Regions from separate parts of the Pseudoalteromonas pernae genome, predicted to be linked through region 2. Evidence: predicted binding sites of a transcription regulator. Region 2 holds the regulator's gene; each other region holds the start of a gene.
What was found. Region 2 encodes MetJ, which represses methionine synthesis genes. Its sites were predicted from a motif close to TAGACGTCTAGACGTCTA; they were not measured.
Positions count from the first base shown of each region.

Region 1: the regulator MetJ is predicted to act here: its motif matches at 1,318-1,335, upstream of metE (5-methyltetrahydropteroyltriglutamate--homocysteine S-methyltransferase).
Region 3: the regulator MetJ is predicted to act here: its motif matches at 7,289-7,306, upstream of V1358_RS12820 (homoserine O-succinyltransferase).

Region 1 is NZ_JBDODM010000002.1:24,178-34,699, reverse strand. Features, by position in the region: gene V1358_RS04240 (DUF2589 domain-containing protein) at 1-101, opposite strand, end outside; gene V1358_RS04235 (LysR family transcriptional regulator) at 355-1,245, opposite strand; gene metE (5-methyltetrahydropteroyltriglutamate--homocysteine S-methyltransferase) at 1,545-3,815, shown strand; gene pyrC (dihydroorotase) at 3,937-4,980, shown strand; gene V1358_RS04220 (isopenicillin N synthase family dioxygenase) at 5,201-6,040, shown strand; gene V1358_RS04215 (DUF3307 domain-containing protein) at 6,097-6,855, opposite strand; gene V1358_RS04210 (hypothetical protein) at 6,848-7,471, opposite strand; gene nagK (N-acetylglucosamine kinase) at 7,856-8,767, shown strand; gene nagA (N-acetylglucosamine-6-phosphate deacetylase) at 8,767-9,897, shown strand; gene nagX (transmembrane glucosamine N-acetyltransferase NagX) at 10,041-10,522, shown strand, end outside.
Region 2 is NZ_JBDODM010000007.1:117,944-128,465, forward strand. Features, by position in the region: gene V1358_RS15615 (type IV pilus inner membrane component PilO) at 1-469, opposite strand, end outside; gene V1358_RS15620 (PilN domain-containing protein) at 466-1,032, opposite strand; gene V1358_RS15625 (pilus assembly protein PilM) at 1,020-2,099, opposite strand; gene V1358_RS15630 (penicillin-binding protein 1A) at 2,234-4,813, shown strand; gene metL (bifunctional aspartate kinase/homoserine dehydrogenase II) at 4,862-7,207, opposite strand; gene metB (cystathionine gamma-synthase) at 7,209-8,366, opposite strand; gene metJ (met regulon transcriptional regulator MetJ) at 8,544-8,864, shown strand; gene V1358_RS15650 (malic enzyme-like NAD(P)-binding protein) at 8,982-10,229, opposite strand.
Region 3 is NZ_JBDODM010000005.1:57,664-68,185, forward strand. Features, by position in the region: gene hrpB (ATP-dependent helicase HrpB) at 1-1,223, opposite strand, end outside; gene V1358_RS12805 (GGDEF domain-containing protein) at 1,345-2,376, opposite strand; gene metH (methionine synthase) at 2,598-5,222, opposite strand; gene V1358_RS12815 (homocysteine S-methyltransferase family protein) at 5,235-6,290, opposite strand; gene V1358_RS12820 (homoserine O-succinyltransferase) at 6,280-7,227, opposite strand; gene V1358_RS12825 (DMT family transporter) at 7,378-8,265, shown strand; gene ettA (energy-dependent translational throttle protein EttA) at 8,360-10,033, shown strand; gene V1358_RS12835 (PilZ domain-containing protein) at 10,157-10,519, shown strand.

The sequences.
Region 1 (10,522 bases), on a different contig from region 2:
GATGTCTGTGCTGATTGGGCTTGAGCACGAACCACTGCATTAAGTGGCCCGCCGATCATAGACTCAAAGTCTATGCTGGATAGTTCGTCGCCAATGGCCATAATTACGCTCCTTTATCAGGCGAAATATGAACCCGAAACTGACTTCCTGATCGGGACTGATGTGTGCGTGGAGCACTCTTAAGGTATAGAGCAAAGCTTAAGTTTTTGTAATGTTATTTTAACTTTTCATTTACAAAAATAAGGGGTTTAATCGTAAGTTGCTGAATCCTAGGTAACAAAATTTTATTACAAAGTATTTCAGTATTTGTGCAAGGAAAAAGGGCACCGTGTATGGGTGCCCAATCGAATAGGATTATTTACGGGTGTTATTTTGCTTACAAGTATTTAGGAAGTGGCGATAAACAGGATTGTCTTTCATGTCCTTTTTCATCGCTAAATACATAGGTCGGTTTAGCCCCAAAGCGCCTAACGGAATTGATTTAATCAGCCCTTGAGACTCATAAGGGGTGACTAACCAATCAGGTAGAGCTGCTACGCCCATACCCGCACTCACTAGCTGAAAAATAAGTAAACCTTGGTCAACTGTTTTCAAGGTGCCATCAAAGCGCGCGTTTTGGATAAAGTGCTTGAATATGTCTTGTCGCTCCCGAGGAATTGGATAAGAAATAATGGTCTCATCTTTCAAATCCAAGGCGGTGACATAGGCTTTGTTCGCTAAAGGATGGTCGGGCGCGACAATCAACTTCAGTTTAAAATCAAACAAATGGGCATATTCAAGTTTATCCGGGTCGCGGATATCTGATGTCAGTACGAGATCCAAATCTCCCGCCAAGAGTTCAGGAATAGCGTCATAGCTGAATCCACGTTCGTAGTCGACGTGAATATCAGGCCAGAAGTTATTGAACTCCTTAATTGTTGGCAGCAACCAATGAAAACAGGCATGACACTCTACGCTGAGGCGCAGTGCAGAGATTGGCTGGTTCAAACTTTCTTTTAAGCGGCACTTGGTTGCTTCCACTTTTGGCAGCACATCATGAGCAAGCTCTAATAACAACATCCCTTGCGGCGTAAAGCGTACAGGATGAGTTTTACGTTCAAACAGCTGGCAATCTAACTTGTTTTCTAAGTCTTTGATTTGGTGTGAGAGGGCTGACTGAGTTAAAAACAGTTCACGCGCGGTATTTACGAGAGAGCCAGTCTCTTTCAAGGTGGCAATGGTCTTAAGGTGTTTTATATCTATCATCTTTAGTTATTCTCATAAAAACGTGAACGATTTCGATTAATTCAGTAATTAGAATAAAATCTATTGGACACTTTAAAGTCTAGACGTCCAAAAATCCATAGTTTTTGTAATGTTCTCGCTAATAAAATATAAAATTTACTGTTTTTCATGTTCAATTTTAATCTATCAGTGGCTAAGCATAGCCAATCATTATTCCAACCTTGAATTTATTTCAAATTAAATGTGAATAAGCTTCGTTTGTCTGAATCACATTCAGCCGATATCGTTTGGCCATCTAAACATCCAATCGGAGAAGAGTGATGGCGTATACACATAATTTAGGATTCCCTCGCATCGGCAAACGCCGCGAGTTAAAGTTTGCAGTTGAGTCATATTGGGCTGGAGACATTAATCAAGCAGAGCTGCACAATAGAGCAGCGGCAATTCGCCAAGAAAATTGGGCTTTGCAAGCGCAAGCTGGCGTAGACTTATTACCTGTGGGTGATTTCGCTTGGTACGATCACGTGCTTTCAACCACTTTATTACTAAACGCGATTCCCAAGCGCCACCAAAGTGATAACAGCAACCCGCTAGACACGCTATTTAGAATTGGCCGTGGCAGAGCGCCCTCAGGCTGTGCATGTGCAGCCAGTGAAATGACCAAATGGTTTAATACTAATTACCACTATATCGTGCCTGAATTGCACGCAGGGCAGGAGTTCTCATTGGGCTATAGTGAGTTGTTCGCTCACGTTGAAGAGGCAAAAGCCTTAGGTCATAACGTTAAGCCAGTATTATTGGGTCCTGTTACTTATCTGTACCTAGCGAAATGTGATGGCGAAGAGTTTGATAAGCTCACTTTGTTGCCAAGCTTGTTGGCAGTTTATGGGCAGGTGCTGAACAAGTTAAAAGCATTGGGTGTTGAGTGGGTGCAAATTGACGAGCCAATCCTTACCTTGGAGTTGCCAGAGGATTACCTGCAAGCACTTGCCCAAAGTTTTACGCATTTATCAAAACATCAACTGAAGTTACTACTGGCTACTTACTTTGATGAGGTCAATCAGTACTTAGAAAACATCCAATCCTTTGCTGTGGATGGGGTGCACTTTGATGTGGTGAGCAACAATGCTGACTTATCTGCCTTGGATGAAGTAGTGGGCCAGGAGCGTGTACTCTCTTTAGGTATCGTTAACGGGCGCAACGTATGGCGTACAGACTTGGAAGCAGTGTATGAGCGCATTCAAGCATTAAATGAGAAGCGTGGCGATACTTTGTGGCTGGCACCTTCGTGTTCGTTATTGCACTCACCTGTGGACTTAGAACAAGAGCAACAACTTGATGATGAGTTAAAAAGTTGGTTAGCATTTGCGGCGCAAAAGTGTGCAGAGTTGGGTTTAGTCAAAGAAGCATTGGCACAGCAATCCAACATAGCCCTAGTTGAATACAGTAAAGCGGTGAAGCACCGTGCTCAATCAACACGAGTGAACAATGCCGATGTGCAAGCGCGAGTTAAATCACTCACGGCCAATGATGGTAAGCGTCACAGTAAATTTGCACAGCGTATTGCCCTACAGCAACAAGCTCTGAATCTGCCGCTGTTGCCAACCACCACCATTGGCTCCTTCCCGCAAACTCAGGACATTCGCCAGACTCGCCGCGATTTTAAAGCCGGGCGTATTAGCAATGCTGAATACGAACAAGTAATGCAGGAACAAATACAGTTTGCAGTAGAGCAGCAAGAAGCGCTCGATATTGACGTTCTTGTGCACGGTGAAGCAGAACGTAACGATATGGTTGAGTACTTTGGTGAGTTACTTGAAGGGTTTGCGTTCACCCAATTTGGCTGGGTGCAAAGTTACGGCAGCCGCTGTGTTAAGCCACCTATTATTTGGGGGGATGTGTCTCGCTCCCAGCCAATGACGGTGCGCTGGACGCAATATGCACAGTCACTCACTGACAAATATATGAAAGGCATGCTTACAGGTCCTGTAACCATTTTATTTTGGTCATTCGTACGTGACGATTTAGATAAGCCGAGTATTGCTAATCAAATCGCTTTGGCGTTGCGTGACGAAGTGGTGGACTTACAAAACGCCGGTATTAAGGTAATTCAGATTGATGAACCTGCATTTCGAGAGGGTATGCCGCTGAAGCAAAGTCAATGGCAGGCATACCTTGATTGGGCGGCGTATGCATTTAGAGTCAGTGCCAGCGGCGTAGAAGATGCGACGCAAATTCACACGCACATGTGTTACAGCGAATTCAATGACATCATTGGTGCGATTGCCGACATGGATGCGGATGTGATCACCATTGAAACATCGCGCTCAAACATGGAATTGCTATCAGCGTTCGAGCATTTTGATTACCCGAACGATATTGGCCCAGGTGTGTATGACATTCATACCCCTAACATTCCAGACGTATCTTGGATGAAAGCGCTAATCCATAAAGCTGCCCAGAAAATTCCGGCGCGACGTCTGTGGGTGAACCCGGACTGTGGCTTGAAAACACGAGGTTGGGAAGAGACCAAAGAAGCACTTAATAACATGGTTATCGCTACTAAAGAGCTGCGCAAAGAGCTCAGTTAGGTAAAAAACATTATCAGCACAGTGGGGCAATGTGCTCCACCTGCTGATTTACGCCCGCCAACGCTTTACATTGTGAGCCTTCCCCCCTAAGATCACACAAATTTTTCAGTGGACAAGAGCAATGACAAGTACAGAGCAACGTATTACCCTTACCCGCCCGGATGATTGGCACATTCACTTACGTGATGGCGAACAGTTGAAAGACACAGTTCGTGACGCGAGTCGTTATATTGGCCGCGCTATCATTATGCCTAACCTTGTACCCCCTGCGACTTGCACTGATACCGCGCTTGCGTATCGCGATCGTATTATGGCTGCGGGCCCTCAAGCTCATTTTGAACCACTGATGGTGCTTTATCTCACAGATAACACTACACCTGATGAAATTCGCAAAGCGAAAGCAACAGGCAAAATCGTCGCCGCTAAGCTGTACCCTGCGGGCGCCACAACTAACTCAGCGTCTGGCGTAACAGACATCGAAAACATTTATCCAGTGCTTGAAGCAATGCAAGAGGTAGGCATGCTGTTACTGGTTCACGGTGAAGTGACTGACTCAAGCATCGATATCTTCGACAGAGAAAAGGTCTTCATCGAGACTAAATTGAAAAAAGTGGTTAGTGACTTCCCTAATTTGAAAGTGGTGCTTGAGCACATTACAACTGCGGATGCGGTTGAATTTGTTAAGTCTGCGTCGGACAACGTTGCTGCAACAATTACAGCGCACCACTTGCTGTATAACCGTAATCACATGTTAGCCGGTGGTATTCGTCCACATTACTACTGCTTACCAATTCTCAAGCGTAATACCCATCAGCAAGCTTTGATTGAAGCTGCGACTAGCGGTAGCCCTAAATTCTTTATGGGTACGGACTCTGCGCCACACCTTAAAGATAAAAAAGAAGCGGCATGTGGTTGTGCGGGCGCATACACAGCTCATGCTTCGTTGGAATTGTATGCAGAAGCATTTGAACAAGCGAATGCGCTGGACAAATTAGAAGGCTTCGCAAGTCACTTTGGCCCAGACTTCTATGGTATTGCTCGTAACACAGATACCGTTACTTTGGTACGTGAGCCGTGGGAAGTACCTGCAAGCTATCCACTAGGTGAAGACAAGGTGATCCCAATCTGTGCTGGTGAAACACTGAATTGGCAAGTTAAAGACTAATCTAATAACTTGTCGTTAATGAATGAGCCCAGTATTAACTGGGCTTTTTTATGTCCGTCGACGCCTCAACCCTTGTGCTTGATTTGGATCAATCAGCCGCGAGGTGCTATATCATTACGGACAAATGTCCTTAGGATCTAGGGTGGCTTTGACTAAGCTCTGGCCCTAAAATTAAGCACATAAGGTGCTTTAAGCGCTACAACTAACAGGTGAATTAACCATGCACTTACCAACAGTGGACTATCAATCGCCAACTGCTCCTGCAGAATTCGTTGAATCTCTTCGCAATACGGGCTTTGGTGTTTTAACTAACCACCCAATTCCTCAGTCGCTGGTGGAGTCAATTTACAAAAATTGGCAGGAATTCTTTAACTCAGAGCAAAAGCATGAACTTTTGTTTGATAAAGACAACCAAGATGGTTATTTCCCACCTGAAGTAAGTGAAGTGGCGAAGGGCTTTAAAGTTAAAGACATCAAAGAATACTACCATGTCTACCCGAAAGGTCGTGTCCCTGAGCAATTAGAAGCTGAAATTCGTGAGTACTATCGCTTAGCGAATGAGTTTGCCAGCGAACTACTAAGCTGGGTACAAGAGTGTGCACCTGCGGATGTTCAAGCTAAGTTCTCAATCGACTTAAAAGATATGATCAAAGACTCTGAGCAAACCCTGCTGCGCATTTTGCATTACCCGCCTATGACAGGTGATGAAGAACCTGGCGCTATTCGTGCTGCTGCGCATGGCGACATCAATTTATTGACTGTTCTTCCTGCTGCCAACGAGCCCGGTTTGCAAGTGCAAAAAACAGACGGTGGTTGGTTAAACGTCCCCAGTGATTTTGGTAACCTGATCATCAATATTGGCGACATGCTCCAAGAAGCGTCTGGTGGTTACTTCCCATCAACGATTCACCGTGTAATTAACCCAACGGGTAAGGCGTCGACCAAATCACGTATTTCATTACCGTTGTTCTTACATCCACGCCCTGATGTGGTGTTGTCGGAGCGCTATACTGCAGATAGCTACCTGCAAGAGCGTTTACGCGAGCTAGGTGTTAAATAACCTCAACGAAGGTGAGCGATTTTTAAAAGCCCGGATTGACCGGGCTTTTTTGTGTTCTAAGCTAGGCTAAACCTCGCCAATAAACCAATTGCCATAGTAAAAACCACACTCAGTAAGGTGCCGAGCATCACGTATTCAGTGAGGTGTTTTTCTTTGGCGTTGGTTAAATCGCCAAAGCGGAATACTGATTTGGCCGCGAGCACAAAGCCGACTCCCGCTAACTCATCAATCAGGATAAAGGTTAACATCAGCGTGCGCTCCAGTAAGCCAATACTATGACCCGCTTGGGGTAAAGCACCAAACGCTGAATTGCTTGATGATTGCGGCAATTGCCAGCGCTCCAATAGCATGCGTATTGCTACAGAGCAGGGATTAAGGACAAGCAGGTAGGCAAGTAAGACCACATAACTATCGCTTGAGCTTGTCAACTCAGTGAGCCATTGCATGATAGGGTCATGCTCATTGAGGTACAAACACACCGTGATGATCACCACAATATGCGCAATCTGGTCGATAAAAAATGGCACAATACCACCGCGCGTATAGGACTTCGCAACATCAATAAGCCAATGGGTTACCATGATCACCATCGTTGCGCTGATAACCATCAACCATTCCCCCAAACCGAAATAGCACTCCCACAACATTACAACCACTGCTGTTAGCGCTGCGTGTGTGAGCGTATGCAGCATCAGCTTGGTGGATTTGAAGTGACGGCTGTTTCTATCTAGCACCCAGCTCATGGGTTGCAGATAAAAGTCAGCAATAAAGTGGGTGAGTAAAAGACCCAAAAGTAGGGCGATTTGATCATCCATGAGAGAACTCCTTCGTAGCGACTGCGATAAAACCATCTACTAAATGATAGCGACCCGCGTTGAGTAACTTTGTCACATTTTCTCGTGAGCTTTGCAACTGTTGGGCGATGCTGGCGTGGTCGTTGTGTTCTTGCCAGCAATATAAATAAAGGGCTTGTGCCTGCTTTTGGCTTAGCGATGAGACGATATTATCAAGAAATTGCACGTTCAACATGAAACTAGGGCTCAGGGTTTGCTCGCACAGTGATAATCTAAATCGCTGCTGTTTCATTTCGTCCAAGCCTTTACCTGAGAGTATCAATGCTGGTCCCGTTGCGGTTTTAACATCGCCACGGAATTGGCTGACATCCCCCCATGCTTCACTAATACGTGCGTCTATTCCGTGAGAACGTAAAAGTAAACGCAGCAATAAGGAACTTTGCAACGGGAACGTTTGGGCTTTGAAGATACATTGAAAGGCATCCCCACGAAACATATCGAATTGACCGTCAAAACGTTCACACAATGTTGAGAGCCCTTGCTCAAGTGTGCCTAGCATTGATTCATACTGCGTTGACTCATAGCGGCTAGAGCCAACTAAATCGCCGCTGATCACGGCATATTGAGATGCTTTCATTAGACCTCTGTAAGTTAAAATGGTTACAAAACACAAAGTAACTAAAATTGGTTACTTAAATCAATGTAACTAAATTTAGTACCTAACTGTCTGTTACACAAGTACTGAGGTAAAATTGACATTGAAATAATTTATTCATGATGTATCTTTTAAGAGAACTCTACTATTCTGCACTGAGTCTATAAGAGTCTCGCGCAAACTATATTTTTCATTATTTCAAGTGGTTAGATAAAAGGTGATGTTTTTCTAGCTAAATTTTAAAAAAGTTAATGACAACGCTGTCATTTATTGTGTAACATAAATTCAACATGGTTGAAAAAGTGTTGTAAGTAGCGCGAGAGCGTGGAGCAAAGCAACTACAAAAAGGGTTAGGGGTCTTCAATAATGGTAGACGGTGCAAGTCAGAAGCAACTTTTTATCGGTATCGACGGTGGTGGAACCAAATGCCGTGCGACCATATATTGCGCTGAGCGCGGGATTTTAGGAACCGGCTTAGGTGGACCTGCTAACCCGTTGCACGGTTTAGAACGCACACTTGAGTCAATCATGGTGTCGACGCAACAAGCACTCAGAGACGCAGGATTGAGCTTACAAACGGTACACACCTTGGTTGCCGGATTGGGCTTGGCGGGTGTGAACTTACCAACCCTGTATGAACAGATCAGTGAATGGCAACACCCATTTAAAAAAATGTACCTCACCACCGATTTACACACTGCCTGTATTGGCGCACACGAAGGTGAAGATGGCGCAGTCATTATCACCGGCACGGGCTCATGTGGTTTTGCTTGTGTAAACGGTGAAAGCGTGAATTACGGCGGTCATGGCTTCGCCCAAGGTGATAAAGGCAGTGGCGCTTGGCTCGGTTTAGAAGCGCTCAAGGCGGTACTGCTTGATCTTGATGGTCTTGGGCCACACACGCAATTAAGTGCATTATTCAAACTGCACTTTAATACTGATTCAGGTATGGGTATCGCGGAGCAAATGGCGGGTCAGCCTTCAAGCAGTTACGCCAAGCTGGCGAGAATGGTACTTGACGCAGCAGATAAAGGCGACCACGTTGCAAACGCAATTGTTAAAGATGGAGCGCATTACATCAGTATGATGGCGAAACGATTGTTAGAAGTGAACCCACCGCGTTTATCGATGATAGGTGGGCTTGCCCAGCCTCTTCAGAAATGGCTTGATGTCGATGTTGCTAAAAAAGTGCAACATCCAAAGCAACCACCTGAGTTGGGTGCGGTATACTTCGCCCAACAGTCATTAGCAAACGAGCAGCAAAAGGTTGCAAATTAATGAGCACAGTATTTCACGCCCAACGCCTGTTTGATGGCGAACGTTTTGTCAACGAAAGCTACTTCAAAGTGGTTAATGGGAAACTCGATTTCATCAATGACATCGCTCCAGACGCAGATATCACCGAGTTGTCAGGTTTGGTGGTCCCAGGGTTTATCGACGTGCAGGTCAATGGCGGTGGCGGCGCGTTTTTTAATGCTGAGCAAAGTGTTGCCTGTTTAGCAAAAATTGCCCAAGCACATGGGCAGTACGGTTCTACAGCGAATATGCCAACGTTAATTACCGATGACATTGAAGTGATGCGCCGCGCGGCAGACGCCGTTGCTCTCGCTATTGCTGAGCAAACGCCAGGTATACTTGGGGTGCATTTTGAAGGCCCACATTTAAGCTTTCCTAAAAAAGGCACCCACAGTGAGCAGTTTATTCGCCCAATCTCAGAAGACGAATTTGCCATTTATGGCCGTGACGACCTAGGGCTGAAAATGGTGACCTTGGCCCCTGAAAATGTCAGTGTCAATGACATAAAGCGCCTTGTTTCTTTGGGGGTAAAAGTCTCGCTAGGCCACACCAATGCAGACTACGCGACAACGATGGCGGCTCTTGATGCAGGTGCGGATGGCTTTACTCATTTATTTAATGCGATGTCAGCATTTACGTCTCGTGAGCCGGGCGTTGTTGGTGCTGCACTGTGGCATGACACGAGTTGGTGCGGCCTTATCGTGGATGGCCATCATCTTCACCCTGATTCAGCAAAATTAGCGATTCGCACTAAGCAACGTGGCAAGATTATGTTAGTGACCGACGCGATGCCACCTGTAGGCACGGATGCAACGGAATTTGATTTCTTCGACGGTCGTAAAGTTTATCGCACTGGCGATCGTTTGAATTCAAGCACAGGTGAGCTAGCAGGCAGTGTACTAGACATGGCTTCAGCGGTGCGCAACACGGTGAATACGCTTGATGTAGCGTTGCCTGAAAGTTTACGTATGGCAAGTTTGTATCCCGCGCAATACCTCGGTTTAGAGCGTAGTAAAGGGCGCTTGCTTCAAGGTTACGACGCAGATTTTGTGGTGCTCGATGACGCGCTCTATGCACAAGCAACCTATATTAGCGGGCAAGTGATTGCTTGAGTGCCGAAACAGATTGATTAACTGATCCCTGGAGACCCCGCATAGCAGTACCGCGGGGCTTTTTTCATTGAATGACCATGGATAGGTGAGCAACGCATTGCGAGATATACACGGGACGAGCAGGTCCGAGGTAGTGAGATAATATGACAACAACAAGCGACAAGAATGATAAGAAGCCACGTTTAGCATCGTTAGATGCATTACGTGGTTTCGACATGTTTTGGATATTGGGCGGGCAGGCGATATTTGCCGCATTGTTTGTGTTAACTGGTTGGCAAGGCTGGAAAGCATTTGAAGCGCACACTGTGCATGTACCATGGCACGGATTTACCTTTTACGACCTCATTTTCCCACTGTTTATTTTTCTATCCGGCGTTGCAATGGGCTTAAACCCGCGTCGTATTGATCAGCTCCCTCTCAGCGAACGAATGGTGTTTTATAAAAAAGCATTGAAGCGTTTGGCGATTCTTATTGGCTTGGGTGTTCTGTATAACCATGGTTGGGGTACTGGCATGCCCATGGCATTAGATGAAGTGCGCTATGCCAGCGTCCTTGGTCGCATCGCCATCGCGTGGTTCGTGGCAGCCATGCTGGTGTGGCATACCTCGTTGCGGACTCAAGCTAT
Region 2 (10,522 bases):
CACCGAATTCATGATAGCTCCCCTCAACCTCAATTTTTATCGGAAGTTCTGTATAAAACTCCTTTTTGATTTCAGGTAGCCATCCAATCTTGATAAACGTTAAACCGCTGGTTGTGCCAACGTAGGAGAGATCGTCAAGTAAGCCTGGCGTTTCATTCGAGGTGGGAAGCTTTTTCAGCAGCTGGGAGAACTTATCTTCCATCTCTGCCATCTGCTGCTTATATATTTCCAATCGACTTGCTTTGGAATATTTAACTCTATAACTGTCGCGAAGTTCTGTTTCCTTACTCAACGCAGTTTCATAACCTGTGACTTTGCCTTCCACTAAAAACTTGTAACCGAAAAACAAAACCAGAGAGGCAACAATAACGCATGCCATCCCCTTTACCAACGCAGGCCATTCACCAACATTCTCTAAAGTTAGATCATTCCAATCGACGTCAGTTAACGATTTAAAATCTAAACTCATTTTTTCACCTCGCCGATTTCGTCAAAAGGTTTAACACTAAATTGCATGTTAAAATCACTAAGTAACCTAGCGTTATCTTCACCCGCAACGATCCCCTGGAGAGAAGCTCGCTCCAAGAGGTATGACCCTTCTACTTGACGGATCATTGTCGACAATCGATTGTTTGACTCACTCTTACCGGTAATCTGGATAGCGTTGCCTCTGCGCTCCAAAGTAGTGAAATATACTCCGGAAGGAACAATCTTTGCCACTTCATCCATGATGCGCGTACCCAAATTTCGGTTACTCTGTAACTCTTCAATTAGCCTCATACGCTGCTGCAAACTGGCTTTTTTCTTGTCAAGCTCTCTAATTTCCGCTATCCGTCTGTCTAACACCTGAATTTCGCGGGCTAAAAAGTTGTTACGCACGTTTTGACCATCTATCATCGCACTGTAGAACCAGCTCAAAGCAAACATTGATCCAAACGCGAGAACTATCACCACAACTAAAATTGTGGCAAAATTTTGCTGTGCCTCCTTGCGCGCGGCTTCACGCCAAGGCAGTAGATTTATATGTGGCATTCTGAGAAGCTCCTCAATGCTAGACCCGTCGCTACTGCAAATTGAGCTTTATGCTTTTGCAGTAATTCTTGGTCAACGCGTGGACCAATATCCATACTCGCAAATGGGTCAACAACTACAGTGTGAATACCGAGTTCATCGATGAGCAAGCGATCTAGCCCTTCGATCATGGTCGTACCACCAGAAAGAACAATGTAATCAACTTGATCTTTACCACTGGTTGTTAGGAACATTTGGATTGCTCTTCGTACCTGCTGCAGTAGCGAGGTCTGAAATGGCGCTAAAACCTCGAATGTATAGTTAGGCGGCAGATCACCTGTACATTTGGCACGCTCAGCGTCATCAAAGTTCTTGTTGTAATAGGAAACAATGGTATTGGTGTATTGTTCACCACCAAATACTTGGTCCCTTGTGTAAATAGTCTCGCCCTTTTGTACGACACTAACCAAAGTCATCACTGCACCGATATCAACGAGCGCTACAACTTTGTTTTTCGCATCGTCAGGCAAAGTAGCATAAGCAACATCCAAACTACGGCTGAGCGCGTATGTTTCAACATCAACGACTTTGGTACTAAAGCCGCCAGCCTCTACAGCGCCAGAGCGAGCTTCAACACTCTCCGTTCGCGCCGCAGAAAGCAATACATTCACTTTTGATGGATCTGCCTCGTTAATATCCAGTTTCTCGAAATCGATACTAACTTCATCCAAAGGGTATGGGATGAGGCTGTCAGCTTCTATTTCGATCTGTGATTCCAATTCAGCGTCACTTAACGACACATCCATGAAAATCATCTTAGTGATAACTGTTTGTCCCGAAACGGCAACAACAGCGTGACTAATAGACTTTGGAATGCGTCGTCTAAGTTTTGCGATTACGCGGCCAATCGCTTCGATGTCTTGAATATTACGCTCGGCCATTGCCCCTTTGGGCATTGGTTCGATTGCAACCGCATCAAGGCGATATCCCTGCTCATGCTGTGTTAACAACACTGCTTTAACAGAGTGCGAGCCGATGTCTATGCCTACCATGGCAGGCAATGACTTTTTGAGAAGTCGATTTAACATAAGAGCAACGTGAAACCTTTTTTTATAATTATAATAGACTTATAAATTATTGATGAAAAAATTTTATTCACTTTCTAATCAAGATATACTAGCAACGTCTGCGCTCAATTGGGAGTCCAATTAAGGAAATATCCGTGAAAATATTCAAAAAATTTTTACAAATCCTTTGCATATGTGTCCTCCTAGGCTGTATCACCCTAGTTGCATTATACCTTTACGTGAAGCCTGACATCCCCAGCGTAGCGGTATTAAAAGATGTAAAGTTACAAACGCCAATGCAAGTGTTCACAAGGGACGGAGCACTGATCAACCAGTTTGGTGAAAAGCGAAGAATCCCTGTAAAAATCAACGATGTTCCTGAGCAAATGCGCTACGCATTTTTGGCAACCGAGGATAATCGCTTCTATGAACACTATGGTATTGACCCTATTGGTATCGTACGTAGTGCTTTAGTATTGATTTCCACTGGTGAAAAACGCCAAGGTGCCAGTACCATCACCATGCAGCTCGCAAGAAACTTTTTTTTAACACGCGAAAAAGCGTACATTCGCAAAGTTAAAGAAATATTTATCGCGTTGCACATTGAGCAATTATTAACCAAAGACGAAATTTTTGAGCTTTATCTCAATAAAATTGAGCTAGGCAACCGCGCCTTTGGTATTGGAGCTGCTGCACAGGTTTACTACGGCAAAGCTCTCAATGAATTAACTCTAGCACAAATGGCAATGATTGCAGGTTTGCCTAAAGCGCCTTCGGCGTTGAACCCAATACGCAACCCAGAACGAGCTAGAGCACGTCGAAATGTTGTGCTTGGACGCATGCTAGAAGAAGGCTACATAACGCCGGCAGAATATAGCGAAGCAACTTCAGCACCGATAACAGCCAAATTTCACGGAGCAGAAATTGATCTGTATGCACCTTATATCTCAGAAATGGTGCGCGCGGAATTGGTTGCTATGTATGGTGAAGACCAAGCATATAATTCCGGCATTAAAGTCTACACATCTGTCGAGTCCACTGTGCAAGCAGCGGCGCAACAAGCCCTACGCAAAAACTTATACGCTTATGACATGCGCCATGGCTATCGAGGTCCTGAAGCATATTTATGGCAACATGACAGTGAACCCGTTCCTGATAACGACACCATTCTCACTAAATTGAAAGCGGTCAATGAATTAGCGGACCTACACGCAGCTGTGGTAGTTGAAGTTCAAGAACAAGCAATGACCGTTGTAAATAAAGAAGGTGAACAACTTTCAATTGATTGGGAAGGCTTAAAATGGGCTCGCAGCTATATCACCTCATCGAGACAAAGTTTCGCGCCAAAAACAGCAGCTGATATCTTGTCTCCGGGAGCGCAAATTTGGTACCGCTATGATGATCAAGGCCAAATTATGTTGGCACAGATACCCGAAGCTTCAAGTGCGCTGGTTTCATTGGACCCTAAAGATGGTCGTATCAAGGCCGTCGTTGGCGGTTACAGCTTTGAACAAAGCCAATACAACAGAGCGGTTCAAGCAAAGCGTCAAGTGGGTTCAAACATCAAGCCGTTTATCTATTCCGCAGCGTTAGAACATGGTTACTCATTGGCAAGCATCATTAATGACGCGCCGATAAACCACTGGGATAAAAGCCAAGGTGTGGCTTGGCGCCCTAAAAACAGCCCTGATAAATACGTCGGTCCAATTCGCGTTAGGCGCGCTCTGGCGCAATCGAAGAATGTTGTGTCGGTGCGATTACTGCGTGGTGTGGGTGTTGAGGCGACAGCAGAGCACTTACTGAAGTTTGGCTTTACCCCTCAAGATATCCCAAAAAATGAGACGCTTGCCTTAGGTAGTGCCTCGCTAACCCCACTTGAGTTAGCAAGAGGGATGAGTACCTTTGCCAATGGCGGCAACTTGATCGAACCTTACTTCATCACCGAAATTCGCAGCAATGAAGGTGAAGTGCTATTCAAAGCTCAACCTGTTGTCGCGTGCAGCGATGAAGTGCGCAGAAAGAATGAGGTGCTCGCAGAATTTGCAGAATTCGCCAGAACAGATCAATCAATTAGCGATGATTTCGAAAAGCAAAGTGAAATTGATGAGAGCCTCTCAGAGCAGCCACCCAAATGTGCCCCTCGTGTCATTTCAGAACAAAACGCTTTCCTTATTGCTGATGCCATGACTAGCGCAATCTGGGGGGGCGGTAACTGGCAACACGGCAACGGTTGGAACGGTACAGGGTGGCGAGCAACTAAGTTAAAGCGCCGTGACTTGTCGGGTAAAACAGGGACCACCAACAGCTCTGTGGATACTTGGTTCAGTGGCTTCAACAAGAATGTGATGGCGACAGTATGGGTTGGCTTCGATAACCCGGGTAACGCACTTGGTCGTACTAGTTATAACAACAACTTGGATAAATCGCAGATCTTTGGCGCAGAATCCGGCGCGAAAACGGCTCAACCAGCTTGGATAGACTATATGGAAGTGGCGCTAGCAGATGAACCATACGCCCCCATTGAACCGCCTGAGGGGTTAGAATCGGTGCGTATCGACTTACAGACGGGGTTGCTGAGTCATAACAACGACTTCAGCAGTCGCTTTGAATACTTTATGAAAGGCACCGCTCCGACTCGTTATGCAGAGAAAAAACGAGCAACTATTTTCGAGGCGCAACCTCAAGATGATAAAAAGCAAGAAACGGATGAGTTATTTGAGAGCGAGCTTTTCTAAGTCCTCCCTCTTGTAGCAACAAAAAAAGCCAGCAATCGCTGGCTTTTTTTAATTAAGTTTGGTGATTAGCCAGTATAGATCGGAGTGTACACCAGCAGCTGTCACTTCTTTGCCCGCACCAGGGCCTTGAATAACCAAGCTATTATCTTGGTACCATTGACTATTTACTACAAAGATATTGTCACCAGGGTTTAGCCCCGCCATAGGATTATCGTTGGCTACAGCCACTAAACCAACCTGCGCTTTAATACCTGTTTCAGTAATATGTAAATCAGCGTTGTAACGTAACACTTTGTTTTGCTTCGCTGCTTCCTCAGCATGTGTAGCAACAAAATCATCTAGCGCACCTAGAAATTGTTGGCATTGCTGCCATGAACCTTCCGCCAATTGCGCTGGCATAAGCGGCTCTAGCTCGATGTCAGCTAAATCAAGAGATAAGCCCAATTCGCGCGCTAGAATTAACAACTTACGCTGCACATCCCTACCCGACAAGTCTTCGCGCGGATCAGGCTCGGTGAAACCAAGTGATTGCGCTTCTAGAAGCAACTGAGAAAACGGCACTGTGCCATCATATTTGCTGCACAGCCAAGATAAGGTACCTGAAAATACGCCTTGAACACGCGTAATAACATCGCCACTTTGCTGTAAATCAGCTAACGCAAAATTGATTGGTAAGCCAGCGCCAACACTGGTGTTATAACGCCATTGTAAATTACGCTGGGCCAGATCCTCTTTAAGGTTCTGGTACCACTTTTTCGGTGCCGTACCCGCATATTTATTGGCACTGATCAAGTGACACCCCGCTTTAACAAATCGTGGGTATAGTGCACTGAATGACTCACTCGCGGTGATATCAATCACAACTTTATGCTCGTAATCAAGCTGCTGTAGCCTATCTAGAAGCTGAGCGTCATTGTACGCTACCGCTTCAGATGACCATCTTTTATGCCAATTAGCTGGATCAACCCCACACGGATCAAAAAGCAAAGTTTCGCTGCGTAACAAGGCCACTAATTTGACGTCTATGTGTTGACCTAGCCTCTGTAACTGTTGGTTGAATTGAGATAGGAATACTTCCCCAACATTGCCTAAACCAGCTACCACAACTGCCAGTTGGCGTTTCACACCAATTAGCGCTTGGTGCAACACGGTTAAACTATCTGCATCAACTTCTTGGTCGGTAAGCTGCAATATGTAGCCTTTGTCGCGATGTTGAAATCGGCTGTTGAAGTTTAACTGAGCCAACGTATCATTAATTTGCCCCTGCGCGACGCCGAGTTCTTCCGACGGAGCGACCACCGCAAAACCAAACACATTCGATTCAATCAATTGAGCGCGTTGCGCAAAATATCCGGAAATAGAAGATGAAACTTCCTGAGGCACGACTAAATATGTTGCGCCTTGCTCAATAAACTCGATGATGTTGACCTGAAACTGCTGCTTTAAACGTGCTGTTTCGCCCGCTTCTAACTGCGCCAGTTTATACACATCATGTTGTCCCAGTGTGGTAATAAAATGCTTGTGTTTGCAGCACCCTTCTCGCACTACCTCAGTGGCACTGGCATCACTGTCATAAGAACTGCGAACAGAAAGTTTGATATCGGTGCCATGTAATGGAGAAAGTGTTTTGGCATGTAACACTGGGTTACCGAGGCAAGCTAAAAGCTGAGCTTGTGAGCGGCAAATTTTGTGATACTTCACGGCTTCAGGAACTTTACGCGGGTCAGTACTGAAAACCCCTTGCGTATCCGTCCAAATGCACACTTCTTCCGCATTAAGGTAACGTGCAAACAAGGTGGCACTGTAATCACTGCCGTTTCGTCCTAGAGTCACTGTTTTACCTTGATGATCTGAGGCAATAAAGCCAGTAATGACATTGATATGAACCTTGCTCGCCTTAGATACACAAGTCTGTTCGTTCACTTTATGTAACAACTGCCCGTGTTGAGCTACGAGCAAATCTCGGGCATCTAAACTTTGTGCGTTCGCACCAATCTGCGTTAAATAAGCAGCCAATAAGCGTGCTGACCATAGTTCACCATGCGCCAGTAAAAATGCCTCTTCAAGTTGCTTGGTTTCTAGCTGATTGCAAATATTCGCCAATTCTTGTGCCAACGTATCAGTCGCAGTGTGTGCCTGTGTGCTATCGAGCAGTTCATTTATGAGCTCTAGCTGATGTGCTTTTACAACACTCAATACGTCCGCACAGGCATGCGTATCGCCTTGTTGATATGCTTGCCAAAGCTTTACTAAGGTATCTGTTGTCTTTCCCGCGGCTGATACAACAACCACATCACCCACCTGAGCGTGCGCCAATACTATGTTTGCAACTGCATGATAACGCGCGGCACTGCTAAGGCTAGAGCCACCAAATTTATGTACTACTTGCGTCATTTCAACTCTCCAACTGCGCAAACGCGTGTTCTAGATCGGCAATTAGGTCATCTTTATCTTCAATACCTACAGAAATGCGGATCATTGTGTCTCCCACACCAGCTTCTAAACGAGCCTGCTCATCCATACCTGCATGCGTCATGGTCGCGGGGTGACAAATGAGGCTTTCGACTCCACCGAGTGATTGAGCCAAAGTAAATTGATTCACTGAGGTTAAGAATTTTGCGCTGTCTTTGAGCCCACCTTTAATATCAAAGCTCACCATACCGCCGAACCCTGCCTGTTGCTGCTTTGCAAGTTCATGCTGGGGATGCGACTCCAGACCCGGATAGTAAACGTGCTCAACACTTGGGTGCCGTGCTAAAAATTCCGCAATGGCCATCGCATTTTCCTCGTGCTGACGCAGACGCAGCTTTAACGTGCGAATGCCGCGAAGAGTTAAGAAACTATCAAACGGCGCGCCGGTAATACCAATATTATTCGCCCACCACGCGAGTTCCTCACCTAGCTCAGCAGACTTAGTGATTAAGGCGCCACCAACCACATCGGAATGGCCATTAATATATTTCGTTGTCGAATGCACAACGATGTCACATCCAAGCGCCAGCGGGTTTTGCAGTGCCGGTGATAAAAAGGTGTTATCCGCAGCAACTAATGCACCGACCTGCTTCGCGGCATCACAGACCTGACGAATATCGGTTAAGCGTAGAATAGGGTTACTCGGCGTCTCAATCCAAACGATTTTAGGCTTACTCTCTTTAATACCTTCAGAGCACTCTGGACGCGTCAAATCCAAAACGACTAATTTAAACAGTCCACGTTTTGCCAAAGACGTAAACAGGCGATAACTACCACCATAACAATCATGAGGGATTACTATTGTGTCTTGCGGGGTAAGCAGTTGCGTCACCAAATGCACTGCGGCCATGCCAGTCGCAGTGATTATTCCGCGCTCGCCACCTTCTAGCTGTGCTAATAATTGCGCCAGTGTATCCCTGTTCGGATTACCACTGCGGCCATAATCAAATTGGCGCTTAGTAGCAAAGTCAGCTAAAGAATAGGTAGTTGATAAATGAAGCGGAGGTACCACTGCACCATGATGTTGGTCAACTTCGATTCCGTGACGAACAGCAAGGGTCTCATTTTTTAATTTGGTCATAGCGCCTCCAAACTGGCGTGGATGTTTAGACGTCTAAAAGGTTAAAATAACAAACCGTGGAAGTCAAAACATTTATACGTCTAAATAGCTAAATGAGGAATATTTGACTATCCTTTCCAACACGATAAAATTTCGCCCTTATTGATGCCTAAGTGACCAAAAAATAAGACTCTAATTATGGCCAAGTGGAACGGTGAGTATATTCACCCTTATGCGGAACACGGTAAGAAAGCCCAACAGGTAAAAAAGATTACCGTTTCGATCCCGCTCAATGTTTTAAAAGTATTAACTGATGAAAGGACGCGCCGTCAGGTAAACAACCTTCGTCACGCAACAAATAGTGAGTTGTTATGTGAGGCATTTTTACATGCATTCACAGGACAACCTTTACCCGATGATGAAGATCTTCGTAAAGACAACCCGGAAAAGGTGCCGCAAGAAGTTCGCAAGATCATGGAAGAAATGGGGTTAGAAGTTCCTATCATCGGCGAGGACTAAGAACTTTTTAACACCCAAGTCATTGCAACTGGGTATCCAAATAAAAAAGCCCCAACTCATGTTGGGGCTTTTTACTGTAATAGTTTCACTGCATTGAATGCAGAACACACTCTGTGATTACTTATCGTTCATGTAATCGGGTGCTAATTCCACTTGCGCAACACCAGATGCCACCGCTGCCTGTGCTACCGCCCTCGCCACACGCGGCAATAAACGTGGATCCATTGGCTTTGGAATAATGTATTGTGGGCCAAACTCCAACTCAGTCACACCTGATGCTTTTAGCACTTCAGCTGGAACCGGCTCTTTTGCGATGCTACGAATCGCTTCCACAGCCGCAATCTTCATCTCGTCATTAATTGCTGTTGCACGTACATCTAACGCACCACGGAAAATGAATGGGAAACAAAGCACATTGTTTACTTGGTTTGGATAATCAGAACGACCTGTTGCCATGATCAAATCTTTACGAGCACTGTGCGCTAGCTCAGGCTTGATTTCAGGATCTGGGTTTGAACAAGCAAATACAACTGGCTTGTCTGCCATCAATTTTAGATCTTCAGCTGACAACAAATCTGGGCCAGATACACCCACAAATACGTCTGCATCGGCAATTACGTCTTGCAAAGTACGCTTGTCAGTGTTGTTCGCAAACAGCTGTTTATACTCATTCAAATCGTCGCGACGTGTATGAATAACGCCTTTGCGGTCCAGCATGTAAATGTGCTCACGCTGTGCACCACACTTAATTAGTAGCTCCATACATGCAACAGCCGCCGCACCAGCACCTAAACATACAATGAGTGCATCACGAATGTCTTTACCTTGAATCTCAAGTGCGTTCAACATGCCCGCAGCAGTTACAATCGCAGTACCGTGTTGGTCATCATGGAATACAGGCACGTTACAACGTTCGATCAACGCTTTTTCAATTTCAAAGCACTCAGGTGCTTTGATGTCTTCTAGATTGATACCACCAAACGTGTCAGCAATATTCTCTACAGTATTGATGAAATCTTCGGTTGTACGGTGTTTTACTTCGATGTCGATTGAGTCAAGGCCAGCAAAGCGTTTGAATAACAGCGCCTTACCTTCCATAACAGGCTTAGAAGCTAGTGGACCTAAGTTTCCCAGCCCTAAAATCGCGGTACCATTGGAAATAACCGCAACCATATTGCCTTTGGCTGTGTACTTATAAGCGTTATTTGGATCTGCCGCGATTTCGCGCACAGGCTCAGCAACACCAGGGCTGTACGCTAAGGCGAGATCGTTAACTGTTTCTGCACTTTTAGTCAGCTCAATACTGATTTTACCGGGAACGGGATTGGCGTGATAATCGAGCGCTTTTTGACGAAAGTCTGACATGAATTAAATATCCTGCTAGAAATGTTTGTGAGAGTTCAGGTATACCGCAAACCATACTGCTTTTAGTCTCATATTCCAAGCAATATCAGGTCTATCCTGTTGCGCGAATTTAAACGTAGTTAGCACCAAGTTCACGGTTAATTATTTTAATTTCCCATAACGTAGTCGATAATTTTATCTACATCACGAGGCAAGATTGATTGTAAAAGCTACATAAATGATACATAACGATATATAAAATTCAATTTATATAACCTGCAAGAATATCAATTAGACAGAAAAATTATTCCCCA
Region 3 (10,522 bases), on a different contig from region 2:
ATACCATGGATAATTTTTGCTTGTGAGGTTAACTTCCCAGAGCTATCAACAATTTCCAGCATTTCTAATAAAGCTAGAGCCTGTTGCTGCTGTGCGCTCGATGGCATATCCAGCAACTGCAATTCGTCGATACTCGCACCCCAGATTTTTGCCTCTAACATCAAGGCGCTGATATCACTGGTCAAGATTTCTGGGGCATCATGGGAGGCCCGACGCTCGAGCTGCTCTTTACTACCAAGACGATACACCACCCCCGCTTCCAATCGCCCCGCTCGGCCCGCTCTTTGCGTTGCGGAGGAGCGAGAAATATTCACGGTTCTTAATTCAGTAACACCGGTATTCAAATTGAATTGCGCTGCACGGCGTTTGCCGCTATCGACCACCACACGAATACCTTCAATGGTTAAGCTTGTTTCCGCCACATTGGTTGTGAGTACGACCTTGCGTTTGCCCTGTGGTGCAGGCGCTATCGCCTGTTGTTGTGCATTCTTATCAAGCTCGCCGTAGAGCATGTGCACCTCGATTTCCTGATTATCGAGGTGAAGATTTTGCGCAAGGTAATTGATTTCACGCTGTCCCGGTAAAAACACCAACACGGAACCTACTTGCTCGCTTAAAGCACGTTCTACCAACGCAGGCATAGCTTGGAGCCACTTATCTTGTGCTGCCAAAGGCTGATAGATTTCATCAATCGGGTAACTGCGCCCTTCACTTTGCACTATGGGACAATCAAAAAATGACTGATATCGCTGCGAATCTAACGTCGCTGACATAACTAAAATGCTCAGGTCATCACGCAGCAGTTGGCTCTCTAAAGCAAATGCCATCGCAGTATCTGCAGCCATGGAGCGCTCATGGAATTCATCAAAAATCGCCAAATCGACCCCAGATAACTCAGGGTCGCTTTGCAACATTCGCGTGAGCACTCCCTCTGTGACAATTTCTAAGCGCGTTTGCGCACTGACCTTAGTCTCTTGGCGCAGCCGTAACCCGACACTTTGGCCGACTTCTTCGTTTTGTTGTGCAGCAAGGTAATTGGCAATATTACGTGCGGCTAAGCGACGGGGCTCCAGCATAACAATACGCTTAAAATGACCTTCTCTTAGTAGTTGCAAAGGCAACCACGTAGATTTACCCGCACCGGGCGGCGCTTGCAGTAGGCAAAGAGGGTGGGTTTTTAATTGTGTTAACAGCTCACAGTAGCTTTGTTCGATGGGCAGCACGGCAATTCAAATTGGCTATTATTAGTCGCTATTGTATGGGATAGCTCGCGTTATACCAACGCCTTAAGCTACCCCTGCATTTTACTATTAGGCTAATTCATTCACTATGTGGGCGGTCATTCTAAGCAAATTCAACTTCATCGTCCGATACAGTACGGTTTTTACCGCTCGTTTTAGCCTTATACAAGCGCTTATCTGCGATGTTCAAGCAATGATCGATACTCTCTCCCGCTTGGCGCTGATGTACGCCAATACTGAGAGTGACATTAAATTGATGGATGTCGCGCTTGAAGGGTGATGCCCTGAGAGATTCATGGATGCTCTTCGCTATCGTATGTGCTTTATGCGCATGCTGACTTTGCACCACAATCAGGAATTCCTCTCCTCCCCAACGTGACACAATACCATCTCCTGCACACACTTTTCGTAATGTATCGGCAATGTACATGAGCACTTCATCACCAATAACGTGACCGTAGTTATCATTAATCTGCTTGAAGTTATCAACGTCCATTAAAATAAAAACAGCGTCTTCGCCGTAATGGCGCCCCTCCAAACATTCAAGGGTATAGCGGCGATTATACAGCTCAGTCATGGAGTCCGTGCTGGCCATTTTGCGATTAATCTCTACTTGTTGCATAAGCTGCAAACTGTATTTGTTACGGTAGTATTCATAAAAACCACCGAGCACACACAAAATGGAGAAACACAACATAACTCGCGATGGGAAGTAAAACGACTGGTAGTCATACAAGCCTATTTCTGGAGTATAAATAAACAATACCGAGATAGTGCCCGCAAGCAGGACTAGGTCAAATGCGCCGCGTTTGAGACCGCGAATAAAGAACGTCACAGGGGAAACGATAAACAACCACAAAGGTCCAGTACCATGACTGCCGCCGGAAATAACCAGATAGCCCATCAAAAAGTATAGGGTATAAAGCATAACCACGGCAATAACAGCGTCTTTGCCTTTAACAACAAAAGGAGAAACAAAAACAATCACTGAAGCTGCGAGCAAAATGCTCAACAAAATGTAGCCGTCGCCATAGCTGCTGATCGACATTAGAAATGATGTGACTGCACCAATAAAGGCAAATACCCGTAAAAAACGAGCCTTGTCTTTATCGCTTGCGTTTATGGTATCCCTCACAACTCAGTCCCACTTATCATTTTTGTCCCTCAATAACTGTATCACAAAATTATAACTTCAATGCTGGCAATAAGTTAAATTTTGAACAGGGGTTTAGCTAGAAAACCATTACCCAACCAATATAGTTACGGAATTGCCTCTCAAGCGATCAGTATATGCATCAAATAAAAAGGCGACCTTAGGTCGCCTTTTTACTTATTCACTCTCACTGTACATTTACGCTAGTTTTCGTACCCGAGGTTTGGCCCCAGCCAGCGCTCTGCTTCTTCTATAGTCATGCCTTGACGCTGAGCATAATCTTCTACCTGATCGCGCTGAATACCCGCCACAGCGAAGTACTTTGAATCTGGGTGAGAGAAATACCATCCTGATACCGCAGCACCCGGCCACATTGCATATGAACTCGTCAACTTCATACCGATGCGGTTCTCAACATCCAATAGCTGCCAGATTTTACGCTTTTCAGTGTGTTCAGGACATGCAGGATAACCCGGAGCAGGTCTTATCCCTTGGTAGTTTTCACGAATAAGCTCGTCGTTGCTCAAGTTTTCATTTGCCGCGAAACCCCAGTGCACTTTACGCACTTGCTCGTGAAGATACTCGGCAAATGCTTCAGCTAGCCTATCCGCCACAGCCTTAACCATGATTTTATTATAATCATCACCTTGCGCATCAAACGCATCCGCTAAGGTGTCTTCTTCTAAGCCACCGGTTACCGCAAATGCACCGAAGTAATCAGGTGTACCTTTAGGTGCGATGTAGTCGGCTAAACAGTAATTTGCAAAGCCCTTTTTCTCAGTTTGCTGGCGCAACTGTGACGAGCGCACCAACACCTCAGTGCGGCTTTCATCTGTGTAGATTTCGATATCATCGCCAACGCGGTTTGCTGGGAATAAACCAATCACCCCTTTAGGTTGTAAACTGCCTGACTGCTCAAGCTCATCCAACATAGCATTAGCATCAGCAAACAAAGACTGCGCTTGCTCACCAACAATCTCATCATTCAAAATGCGAGGGTATTTACCCGCCAACGACCAGGTCATGAAAAACGGTGTCCAGTCGATGTAGCTGCGCAGTGTACTAAGCGGTACATCATGGAACTCTTGCACACCCAAAGTAACGGGCTTAGGTGGCACATAATTTTGCCAGTCTAGCTTGGCGTGATTGGCACGCGCTTGCTGCAAGCCAATCGGCTTTGAACGCGGTTTTTTACGGGCCTGCTGCTCGCGCACTTTCACATATTCACTGGTGGTTTTAGCAAGGAAATCGGCTTTTGCGGTTTTACTCAGCAAGCTCGAAGCCACGCCCACCGCACGACTGGCATTGTTCACATAGACCACGCCATGATCATACTGCGGTTCAATTTTTACTGCTGTGTGCGCTTTAGAGGTAGTCGCACCACCAATCAACAATGGGATCGTGAAATCACGACGTTTCATCTCTTTGGCAACATGCACCATTTCATCTAATGATGGCGTGATAAGCCCAGACAAACCTATGATATCCGCCTTTTCATCGATTGCGGTTTGCAGAATTTTCTCTGCCGGCACCATTACACCAAGGTCAATCACTTCGTAGTTATTACACTGCAGTACGACACCAACAATGTTTTTACCTATGTCGTGCACATCCCCTTTTACGGTGGCCATGATGATTTTACCGTTGGTTTCTCCTGCTTGTTTTTCCGCTTCAATGTAGGGGTCAAGATAAGCAACCGCACGCTTCATAACGCGTGCAGATTTCACCACCTGCGGCAAGAACATCTTACCTGCACCAAATAAATCACCCACCACATTCATGCCATCCATCAAAGGACCTTCAATCACCTCAATGGGTTTAGCAAACTGTTGGCGACACTGCTCTGTATCTTCTTCGATAAAGTCAGTAACTCCCTTAACCAGCGCATGTTCCAAGCGTTTCTCAACAGGCCACGAGCGCCACTCTAAGTCTTCAACTTTCTCTGCTTGTGCCATGCCCGAATATTTAGGCGCCAATTCTACTAATCGCTCACCGGCGCCTGGGTCTTTGTTGAGGATCACATCTTCAACGGCATCACGCAGCTCAGTTGGAATATCATCATAAACAGCCAGTTGCCCTGCATTTACGATACCCATGTCCATCCCTGCCTGGATGGCATGATATAAAAACACTGAATGAATCGCTTCACGCACGGGGTTATTGCCACGAAACGAGAAAGATACATTCGAGACACCGCCTGAGACCTTACAGTGGGGTAAGTTTTCCTTGATTCGACGTGTGCCCTCAATAAATTCAACTGCGTAGTTATCGTGCTCTTCAATACCCGTGGCTACGGCGAAAATATTGGGATCAAAAATGATATCTTCCGGTGGGAATCCCAGCTCATCGACCAAAATCCGATACGAGCGCTCACAAATGGCGAACTTACGGTCTGCGGTTTCCGCTTGTCCAGTTTCATCAAATGCCATGACCACGACCGCAGCACCAAAACGCTTTAAGATTTTAGCTTGCTTGCGAAACGGCTCTTCCCCTTCTTTAAGGGAAATAGAATTCACAATGGCCTTGCCTTGAATACACTTTAAGCCTGCTTCAATAACTTCCCATTTAGAAGAGTCGACCATGATAGGCACACGGGAAATATCTGGCTCAGAGGCAATAAGGTTTAAGAACTTCACCATGGCTGCTTTAGAGTCCAACATGGCTTCATCCATGTTGATATCAATCACTTGGGCGCCACTTTCTACCTGCTCACGGGCAACATCTAGCGCTGTTTCATAGTCTTCGTCCATGATCAGACGTTTAAATCGTGCCGAGCCGGTGACATTAGTGCGCTCACCAACATTGGTGAAAATTGCTGTGTTAGTCATCAATATTGCCTCTTAATTCAAGTTACAGGCTTCAAGGCCACTAAGACGCATACGTACTGGCAATTGGGGCAACTGACGCGGAGCCACATTTTTTAACCCATCAGCAAATGCCTTGATATGCTCAGGCGTGGTGCCACAACAACCACCAACGATATTGATAAAGCCCTCTTTACCCCAATCGATAATCTCTTGTGCCATTTCTTCGGCTTCCAAATCGTATTCACCGAACTCGTTCGGCAGGCCCGCATTAGGATGCACCGAGGTAAATGTTTCACATACACCCGAGAGCTCTTCCACATACTGGCGTAAAAGGTCAGGACCAAGGGCACAGTTCAAGCCGATTGAAAGCGGCTTAATATGACGAATTGAATTATAAAAAGCTTCGGTGGTTTGCCCTGATAGGGTGCGCCCAGAGGCATCAGTGATAGTGCCCGAGATCATTACAGGCAAGCTTGTGCCAGCTTGCTCAAACGCTTCTTCTACCGCGAAAGACGCTGCCTTGGCATTCAAGGTGTCGAAAATAGTTTCAATTAAAATGATGTCCGCACCGCCTTCCATCAAGGCAAGCGTCGATTCCACATAGGCCTCAACTAATTGGTCAAAGGTAATGTTGCGATAGCCGGGGTCGTTCACATCCGGTGAAATGGAGCAGGTTTTCGACGTTGGCCCAAGCACCCCTGCTACGTAGCGTGGTTTGCTCGGGTCTTTAGCGGTGAATTCGTCCGCCACCTTGCGCGCTAAACGCGCCGACTCCAGATTGATTTCACGACTAAGACTCGCCATATCGTAATCTTCCATCGAAATGGTGGTCGAGTTAAAGGTGTTAGTCTCAATGATATCGGCACCCGCTTCAAGGTACTCACGGTGAATTTGCGCGATAACCTCAGGTTGCGTCAGACTTAATAAGTCATTGTTGCCTTTGACTAATACATGCCAATCAGCGAAGCGCGCACCACGGTAATCATTCTCTTCAAATTTGTGCTTTTGGATCATAGTGCCCATGGCGCCATCCAAAATTAAAATGCGCTGTTTGAGTGCCGCACTGAGTGCTTGATGTTTATTCGGCATAGTTGTTAGTCCTTACATCTTGGCTAACCAAGTTAATATCATAGGGAGTGGTCTGGTAAACATAGTAGTTAAGCCAGTTGGAGAATAACAAAAAGGCATGACTCTGCCACGTTTTAGATGGCTTGAAATCAGGATTATCCTCTGGGAAATAATTCTTTGGTTTAGGAGCGTTCGGGCCTTTTTGCACATCACGCTGATACTCTTTTAACAAAGAATCAGCATCATATTCAGGGTGGCCAGTAATATAAACTTGCGAACCGCTTTGGTTCTTCAGTAAGTAGGCACCTACTTCGTCAGAGCCTGCTAAGGTGATGAGTTCGCTGTGCTCAGCCACACGCGATAACTCTATGTGTCCATAGCGCGAGTGCGGCACCAAAAAGCGATCATCAAAACCACGTGTTAACGCTGCATGGTCAAAATAACACTGATGTTCAAAGACGCCACAGAGCTTATCTGCTCGCAATTCGCGTTTTAAACCATAATGATGGAACAACCCGGCATGCGCCGCCCAACAACTAAAAAGTGTTGACGTAGCATGGTGCTCTGCCCAATCAAAAAACTCTTTTAGCTCCTGCCAATAGCCTACGTCGTCATATTCTAAATGAGCCAGTGGTGCGCCGGTGATGATAAGCGCATCATAGTTGGTGTCTTTGACATCAGAAAAATAACGATAGAACATATCCAAATGCTGCTCTGAATTTTCACTCGAACGATGAGTATCAAGACGCAGTAAATCGACGTTGACCTGCAATGGCGTGTTCGCCAATAAGCGAATAAATTGCACTTCCGTTTCTACCTTATTCGGCATCAGGTTCAATATACCCAAACGCATCGGGCGTATTTCTTGGGTACTGGCGCGACTTTTAGGAATAACAAACACATTCTCTTGGCGTAAATGCGAGATCGCCGGTAACTCATCTTGAACCGTAATAGGCATAGTAGGCTCCATTTAAAGCTAGAACAGCTATTATGACTAGACTGATGGAAATTTCAACCTCTAGATGTTTAGACGTCCATTTAAAAATTTACAGCAGCTATCTCCCTTGTCATAATGCCGCGCGCAGATAATGAGGTGTTGAGGTGATGTGTGGGATTAGGTGAATTAGCAGCCATAAGCGCGGCAGTGGTTTGGGCATTTTCAACTCTGCTCTACAAAACATTCAGCCATCACTTGTCACCCATGCAGCTCAATGTAAGTAAAGGCTTACTTGCAACTTCTATGATGGTTCTGGTGATTGTACTCACCGGCGATTTCAATATTCCCCAACACACTCATGCATGGTTATGGCTCATTGCCAGCGGTGTTATCGGCATAGCCATCGGCGACAGCGCTTATTTCGGCGCATTGCGCAATATTGGCCCTGCACGAACCTTGGTGATTGAATCGCTCGCCCCTGCCCTCGCTGGAATTCTCAATATTATTTTATTGGGGCACTTTTTATCTTTGCTTGCTTGGCTGGGAATAATCGTCACCAGTGTAGGTGTCGTCATCGCCATCTCACCCCAACAAAACTTACAACCTGTTGATAAACGCCATTATTTCATAGGCGTATCGCTGGCGCTGCTGGCTGCACTGTGCCAAGCCACCGGCATGGTGATGTCTAAAGGGGCAATGAATACTGAATCTATGAGTAGCCTATGGGCTGCACTTATTCGATTGGTATCGGGCACGCTCAGTGTCGCCTTGGTGGTGGCTATTATTAAGTACAGTGATTTATATCAGGCAGTACGTCTTAAAGGCATTGAGAATAAACATTGGCTACTTGTAGCCGTTTTCTTTGGCACCTTTATTGGCCTATGGCTACAACTCGCGTCGGTAAAATACACCGACCCCGCCATCGCTCAAACCATCTTTGCAACAGCGCCGCTCATCGTCATGACCATAGGCTTTGTAAAGCGCGAGCCTGTCAGTACAAAAATGATATTCGGTGGCTTACTAGCATTAGTTGGCGTGGGTATTTTACTGGCAAATTAAGGACGTAAAAACACGCCCTTTCGTTGACGCTTTTACCCCTGAGACTCTACAATAACGGCTGTTAAATTATAGTCACACTACAAAGGCTTCTTTCATGGTTTTACCTGATAAGTTTATTTTCTCGATGAGTCGAGTGTCTAAAGTTGTGCCACCTAAGCGCACTATCTTAAAAGACATCTCATTACACTTCTTCCCTGGCGCTAAGATTGGTGTACTAGGTCTAAATGGTGCGGGTAAATCAACCCTTTTACGCATCATGGCAGGCGTTGATAAAGATTTTGAGGGTGAAGCGCATCCTCAGCCGGGCGTTAAAATCGGCTACCTTCCTCAGGAACCTGTGCTTGATGAAAACAAGACTGTCCGTGAAGTGGTTGAAGAAGCAGTAAGCGAAGTGACCAACGCACTGAGCCGTCTTGATGAAGTATACGCTGAATATGCAATGGAAGACGCTGACTTCGATGCACTTGCTAAAGAGCAAGGTGAACTTGAAGCTATTATCCAAGCGCACGATGGCCACAACCTAAACAATGCCCTAGAGCGTGCTGCCGATGCACTTCGTCTTCCGCCTTGGGATGCAAAGATTGAACACCTTTCAGGTGGTGAGCGTCGTCGTGTTGCTATTTGCCGTCTGTTGCTAGAAAAACCAGACATGCTGATTCTCGACGAACCGACCAACCACTTGGACGCTGAATCTGTAGCTTGGCTTGAGCGCTTCCTACACGACTACGAAGGTACTGTGGTTGCAGTAACCCACGACCGTTATTTCCTTGATAACGTTGCTGGTTGGATCCTTGAGCTTGACCGTGGTGAAGGTATTCCATGGGAAGGCAATTACTCATCTTGGCTTGAGCAAAAAGATGCGCGTCTTCAACAAGAACAAAAAGCTGAAAAAGCGCGTCAGAAGTCGATTGCACAGGAACTTGAGTGGGTACGTTCAAACCCGAAAGGCCGTCAGGCTAAATCGAAAGCACGTATGGCGCAATTTGCTGAACTACAGCAAAGCGATTACCAAAAGCGTAACGAAACCAATGAACTATTTATTCCACCGGGTCCACGCCTAGGTGACCAAGTTATCGACGTTAAAGGCCTTACAAAGAGCTTTGGCGATCGTATGCTTATCGACAACTTAGATTTCAGCGTTCCTAAAGGTGCCATCGTAGGTATCATCGGTGCCAACGGTGCGGGTAAATCCACACTGTTTAAAATGCTCAGCGGTGAAGAGCAGCCAGATGGCGGTGAAATCACTATTGGTGAAACGGTTGAGTTAGCAACGGTTGACCAGTTCCGTGGTCACATGGACGAAAGCAAAACGGTATTTGAAGAAATCGCTGATGGCCAAGACGTGCTTAAAGTAGGTAACTTCGAATTCCCAAGCCGCGCTTATGTGGGTCGTTTTAACTTCAAAGGTAATGACCAACAAAAGTTTGTTAAAGACCTATCAGGTGGTGAGCGTAACCGTTTGCACCTAGCTAAACTGCTTAAAGCTGGCGGTAACGTATTGCTACTGGATGAGCCGACCAACGACCTAGACGTAGAAACACTGCGTGCACTTGAGAACGCTATCTTAGAGTTCCCAGGCTGTGTGATGGTTATTTCGCACGACCGTTGGTTCCTTGACCGTATTGCAACGCACATTCTTGATTATCGCGACGAAGGTCAAATCAACTTCTTCGACGGTAACTACACCGAGTACGAAGGCTGGTTGAAGAAAACGCTTGGTGCGGATGCTGCACAACCAAAACGTATTAAGTATAAAAAGATTGGCTAATTAGCCCGGTCTAGAAAATGCCTCACTAAAGTGGGGCATTTTTTTTGCCAAGTTGACGAAAAATAGGAAAAAATTCGTGCCCACAACTACACTATTAGAGTAAATGGTTGGTATGGAAAGAAAATGGAAAATCGTCGTCACTTTACTCGTATCATTTTTCAGCGCCCCGCGCTGGTGATGTTTAATGCTGATCATTATGGATGCCACTTACTCGACCTTTCTTTAAATGGCGCCTTAGTCAGCCTCCCTCTTGGCTTAAATCCAGCAGTGGGTCAATACGTAGAGCTTATTTTCAACCTCGCAGGCAGTGACATCGACATCAAGATGAAAGCGGAAGTCGCACACGTAGACAAGGAGAGTATTGGCCTACATTGCACTGAACTCGATTTAGATAGTGCCACTCACTTAAAACGCCTTATTGAACTAAATGTTGGGGATGATAAGCTATTGCACCGAGAGCTAGCACAACTGGCCTCTTTGGAATAACAA